Regions from separate parts of the Paenibacillus sp. FSL H7-0737 genome, predicted to be linked through region 2. Evidence: riboswitches for the same ligand, from Rfam matches in the RefSeq annotation. Region 2 holds a riboswitch; the other holds the start of a gene.
The links. A riboswitch is a leader RNA that binds a small molecule or an ion and turns the genes downstream of it on or off. The one in region 2 is predicted to bind cyclic di-AMP.
Positions count from the first base shown of each region.

Region 1 (3,153 bases), 1.1 Mb from region 2:
ATTTCCGAGGCATGTCCAAGCAACCCGAATCCGGTAACATCTGTACAAGCATGTACATCATAGGGCTCCATGATTTCAGCCGCTTTTTTATTCAGTGTAGACATGACTGTCGTAAGGCGTGTAGTTTCTTCTGGGGATAGCTGATCCTTTTTAATAGAAGTCGTTAAGATGCCCACACCGATAGGTTTGGTCAAAATCAGCTTGTCTCCTACCTGCGCACCTGCATTCGTTCTTACTTTGTCCGGATGCACAAGGCCCGTAACGGCCAATCCAAATTTAGGCTCTTTATCGTCGATGGAATGTCCGCCCACAAGCGTTGCTCCTGCTTCCTGCACTTTATCTGCTGCACCGCGCAAAATGTCACCGAGAATGCTTTTGTCCAGAACAGAAATAGGGAAGGCCACAATATTAAGCACCGTAAGCGGCTTACCGCCCATAGCATAAATATCACTTAACGCATTAGCTGCTGCAATTTGCCCAAAGGAATAAGGGTCGTCCACGATCGGCGTGAAAAAATCAACAGTTTGCACTAACGCCAGATCATCACTTAATCGATATACCCCAGCGTCATCACTGGTATCCAGACCCACAAGTAGATCCGGATTAGGAACGGTTGGTGGTAGACTGCGAATAACCTGCATGAGATCGGCGGGACCGATTTTGCAGCCGCAGCCCCCTTTTGAAGATAATGAGGTCAATTTTATGGTTTCGGCTTGAGACATCATGACTCAGCTCCTTTAGATAGTTAGTATCGAATAACTTTAATCTTACATCAGTAGACAGCATTGTACAAAATACAGACATACAGAAGAACGCCCCGTAGCCAGTACATACTCCCCGGCTATGGGACGCCTCTCATTTCTCACTTACCATTAAGATTAACTAATCTGCTGAGTTTCCTGCTGTTTCTCCAAAAACCGCTGAAGTATAGCATTAAATTTCTCCGGCTGACACAGATTACTAGGATCTAATGCGTTAGGGATAATCACTAACTGAGCATGTGGCAGCTGAGACACCATATCCTTCATACAATTAACTCCAAATTCACTAAAGTCACCTACAATACATAAGGCGGGACGCTTAAAAGACTTTAAGCATCTAGTGTAATCCACATGGCTCGTAGCCAGCCTTTGCCGATACAATTCCCGTGGACGTTTATCGAGAAGTCCTCTTCTAATCTCGTTATAAGCCAGATTCCAGCGTTCCCGGTACATCATACGAATCGAAGGCAGTACAAGCTCACTTGGAGCGTAATACATTAACCAGCTACAATAAGCAGCCATAAGCTGGATTTTACCGATTATCGTTGACGCCTGACTTCTACAAAAGCTATCCGCGACAACAATCGCTTTTACTCGCTCTGGATATTGTTTCGCAATATGCTGAACGACGAGCCCCCCATAGGCACTCCCAACAAAAACAGCCTCACGAATACCCAAATCATTCAATAGCATAATTATATCTAGACATTGGGTTTCAATAATCTCGTTTGGGGCCTGCAGTAATTCACCTGATTTGCCATTCCCCCGTAAATCACACAGAATCACTTTATATTTATCAGAAAAATACTCCAATTGTGGCTTGAACATACTATGTGTTAATCCATGTCCATGGATAAACACAACCGGAGCCCCTGTTCCATTGATTTCGTAATAGAGCGAAGTTCCATTCAGTTTAGCAATAGGCAAAGTTAACACCTCTTTCATAGATAGGTTCTACAACTATATCTGCTTTTTAACGCAGCAAAAAACCACAGAGGGATTCTCTGTGGCTATTCATCATCAAATACGCCATTCATCCTCTCTCCATACGCTTACGAGGTTAGCTGTCGGATTCGGGCAGTGAGAGTTGCCCTACCTGCATGGATGCATTTATGCACCTGGAACAGGATTCACCCCATAACTAGTACCGATTGTTACACTGGTTCCCAGTTGTTGGTTCCCCCGCTTTCCTTAACGGAAATTAAGCGGACTTCTTATGTAATTGTCAGTTATGTGATGAATCATACTCCGTGTAAGGTTTCTTGTAAAGTTGAGCCGTGGGCAAAATAATGTTGAAAGCCATGCTTTTCATTTCATATTGAGCATACACTTCGTTTTCTCTTTCTTTTGCTCTTGTTTACTCAATATATCTAAAAAAAGCCGAGCGGCCATCAGAGATCAATCCCTGAACCACTCGGCTTCGTTATACAATCATATGGCTACAACAGATCGGCGTTTTTCAATGCATGCTCCCAGCTCGGAAAAAAGAACAGCGCACTTCTCATAAGATCAGGATCGCTTTGCTTCACTTGTTTTTTGCTGATCGAGCTTCCATCGGTTTGAAGCTTTTTGATACGACTTAACACTTCATCAGCCTCCAAAGGAATTTCCATTGAAACACTCCTTTCTCAGTGACCTGGTTTCCAATCATTTTCTCCATAATATGCAAATTTATTCTTCATTTCGGTTTATACGAATTAAACCAGCTGATAGACCGGTTGTTCAGCAATAAAATAAGTAGGAATCATTGGGTATTTCTGTGCCAGAACTTCAGCTAAATATTTCATTCCTGGAGCTTCACTTTCCGCATGACCTAACATAATCAGCGCTTTTGATCTGCCTTGGTGGACAGCATCCCTCACATATTCTGGAGTTTCCCATTCGGGGCCCTCGCCAGCAATAATTAAATCAAGATTGTGCTGATTAAAAAGAGGAATAGCCATCGTCCCACCTCCTCTGTAACCTACTAATATCCCCACATGTCTGCATATCTGGGATACGTCTCCGGCAGCACGTAAATAGGAGATACCTAGCTTTATTTTTATATACTGTGCCGCTTCACTTACCGTCATAGCTGGAATCGATAGGATTGTAGCAGTGGATTGCTGCTCAACCACATAGGCTGACCATTCAAGCTCTCGTAGCAAGCCCACCATGATCCCGTCTGGTTGATGCCTATGCCAATAATCATGATAACGAAAAATAGCCAGTTCAGAACGCTCGATTAAACTCAGTTTCGCAAGATAAATAGGGTCATCCTCTAACCACTCACTCGTCTCATGATGACTGTAAAACACACCTTCATGTGTGATCAACAAATTGGCGTTCATAGCAACCGCTCGCTCCACAACATATTGCGTAGCGCAAAATGCCGTAACCATCCCTGTAATCA
Region 1 is NZ_CP009279.1:5,758,305-5,761,457, forward strand. Features, by position in the region: gene selD (selenide, water dikinase SelD) at 1-722, opposite strand, end outside; gene H70737_RS25095 (alpha/beta fold hydrolase) at 879-1,688, opposite strand; cyclic di-AMP (ydaO/yuaA leader) riboswitch at 1,795-1,979, opposite strand; gene H70737_RS31125 (hypothetical protein) at 2,201-2,374, opposite strand; gene H70737_RS25100 (Nif3-like dinuclear metal center hexameric protein) at 2,459-3,153, opposite strand, start outside.
Region 1: linked by a shared signal. The riboswitch ahead of H70737_RS25095 (alpha/beta fold hydrolase) and the one ahead of H70737_RS00585 (C40 family peptidase) in region 2 are both predicted to bind cyclic di-AMP.

Region 2 (3,153 bases):
AAATACATACATTGTAAATCCGGAGCAATCAAATCCATTTGTGGAGATGCCGCCGGATACGTACTTAGTTCCGATGGTCTTGTCGATCACTTTATCCATTTTGGAATCCGCGAAAGCGCTTCCTGCTCCGATGGTGAAAATAATGGAAAAGCTAAGTACTGCTGCTGCTAGCTTCTTCTTCAAAAGTTTATACCCCTTCCGGATGCCTACGAGGTTAGCTTAAGGGTTCGGTTGAAGGTCCCCTATGACCCCTCTAAAAATGGAGGTCAATTCACCCAAAGTTGGTTCCCCCGTTTTCCTAATAGTTAGGAAACTCGGCTGATACTGTTGATTAGGAATAGCTTGTAATCAATACATGACAAAACCTTTGTAAATAACAACTTAATGATTACAAAAATGTTACTAAAATCTTACTGCAGTTATTGTAACAAACAGAGTGCCGCTTGGCAATCGTTTTTAACATAATCATGCAGAAAAATTCGTTTTTTTAAAGACAAAATGCATATGTAAGCGATAATATTAAACTAATTTTTATATTTATTGAAATTTTTATCAAATAAAAGTGTTTAAAGTCCGTTCAAGAGGTGTAAAGAATATAATAAGGCAAAAGAAAACCTGGATTCGATTAAGTCAATAATCAAACCCAGGTCTATATAATGTAATTGTGAGGTTATAGTTGTGGGGAAGTATTAATCGTAGGCTATAGCTTGATATGAGGAAGTACTCATTACTCTTTTAGCACCAACGTAGCGATTGGCCCAGTAGGATTGGCTAAGTGAAGTGATGGTCACGCCATATGAAGATGATGATTGTGCGAATTTTCCGTTTCCAACATAAATGCCGACATGGGATACGCCGTTGCCCAATGTGTTAAAGAAAACTAGGTCACCTGAACGTAATTTACTTTTAGCTACAGGAGTTCCGACATTATATTGAGCTTTTGAAGTACGGGGCAAAGAAAGACCCACCTTCTTGAATACATACGTAGTAAATCCAGAACAGTCAAACCCGGCAGTGCTAGTGCCTCCGGTTTTATAGGCAACTCCAATTGTCTTTGAAATAACACTGTCCATCTTAGAATCTGCAAAGGCACTTCCTCCACCAATAGAGAACGCCATCACAAGTCCTAGCGCCGCAGCGACGCATGCTTTTCTTAAATTCTTCAAAAAAATTGTACCCCTTCCAATGCCTGTGAGGTTAGCTTAAGGATTCGGTAGAAGGTTCCCCTATGATCACTGCAAAGCGAGATCAATTCACCCAAAATATGGTTCCCCCACTTCCCGGTGCAAGGAATTCGGCGTTTTATGCACCAGATAGTGACTTATCGACATGACTACGACAAATACATGAAGTTATGTAGAAATCGTTTCAAATGATTACAAACTTGTTACCAATGGAACAGGACTTATTGTAACAAAGTCTTTACGATTTTGCAAATCCTCATAATTTGTCTATAACGCGAAAGAGTCCCAGCTCCTGATTCAGGAACCGGGACTCTTATATTATGTTCTGTAATGCTTCAAATTATTGTGGAAATGCTTTACTGTGCCATAGATGATATTGAGCTGAAATTCCCCACATTTTGAAGAGTGTTGAGGGCAGTGATGAAAGTTGACGAATAAGAAGTGCTGGTAGGCCAGGACAGAAGATGCCCGTTATTCCGCACACTAGCAAAAGGATCAGGCCTGCTGCACCAAGTATGATTGAAATTCCTATTGCCGGAATCAGCGACTTCAAGCAAATGAATAAGGAGGAGAACATCCCCGTGCCGCTGGTATACCCAAACTGCATATATAGAAGGAACAGGCGCACGATAAAGATGTATATAAGCCATGCCAATACGTATGGAACTAGATGAAGTAACAAAGAGTAGTTCAGAAAGGAGGACAAGAATAGCCCGTACATTTTTGGAGCAAGCCAGTATAACGGAAGTAGAGCCAGCGCCCATTCGATTAGACTGAAGATAAACACTGGAAATCCATAAAGCTTCATACCTGGAAAAAAGAACAGGCCACGCTCTCCTTTTCGCTCCTGATGGAGTTCATGCAGTAATCCTGCCCTTATGAAGGGGGAGAGTAGCAGTCGTAAGACAACAAGCCCTAGGAACATCCATAACCAAGTACGTATCGCAGGATCTGTGTTCAAGTTGAACTGCCCTTCGACATAATAGAGTAGTCTGCCCATTCCGCTGCCTCCAGCGTCTTTATCTGGATAACGCAGTAGAATTGGAACGATAGCAGACCGGATGAAGCCGTACATAAAGTAGCCCCAGAGCAGTCGGTAGATGAAGAGCAGAATCAGAATATAAAATTGCTCCTTCATGCTTTGCCAGCCGCGGGTTATCGATGTTCTCACAATCATTCACCTCACCAGACAAGAGTTCCGAGCACGGTTTCAACTAGTTTAGTTACACTTAATGTCCAGCGGGAGAGCGTTTTGGGCTCTATTTCCGCCAGTCTGAAGTTATTAAGATGCTTGTTTTCTAACAGAATGGTATGCTCAGGATCAACCTCAGCAGAGAGAAGAAACTTATCGCTTAACAATTGGAAGGTAGTCTCTGCTCCTTCACCGCTCCAGACCCGCTCTGTAGCAGAGCCATCGGCGAATGTGAATTTAATGGGAACGTCAACGTAATGGCTCCCTTTGTTTGTAATCTTTACTATGGATTCATAGCTCTGAGCATCGCTGTTGCCATTCTTTTTAATCGTAATCGTATCTACTGAGAAATCAGGAGCACCACCACCATAAATATAATCTTCGAAATAAGGCTGCCATGATTTTTTGGTTACCTTCTCAACGACTTTTTGAAAATCAGACGTAGTGGGGTGCTGGAAACGGAATTTACGTGTGTAAGTGGACATGATGCTGTTCATTGCCTTAGTGCCTACTTGGCGCTCAATATCCTTAAGTACTAGCTTTCCGCGAATATACACATTCCGGCTATAGGATTCTGCCCCGGCATATTTCCATGTTTCTAAATTTAGCGGCTCTGATTTGGTCACCAAGCTGGACTGAAGAGGGAGATTCGTTTTGATGCCATATTCTTGCTCCATGAGTCTGTCTTCAGCATAAGAAGTGAAGCTTTCATCTAGCCAAGCCTCTTCGAATTCATTGCTGGCTACCATGCCGTAAAAGTATTGATGGCCAATTTCA
Region 2 is NZ_CP009279.1:122,522-125,674, forward strand. Features, by position in the region: gene H70737_RS00580 (C40 family peptidase) at 1-183, opposite strand, end outside; cyclic di-AMP (ydaO/yuaA leader) riboswitch at 189-330, opposite strand; gene H70737_RS00585 (C40 family peptidase) at 690-1,118, opposite strand; cyclic di-AMP (ydaO/yuaA leader) riboswitch at 1,172-1,310, opposite strand; gene H70737_RS30920 (hypothetical protein) at 1,525-2,355, opposite strand; gene H70737_RS00595 (M1 family metallopeptidase) at 2,367-3,153, opposite strand, start outside.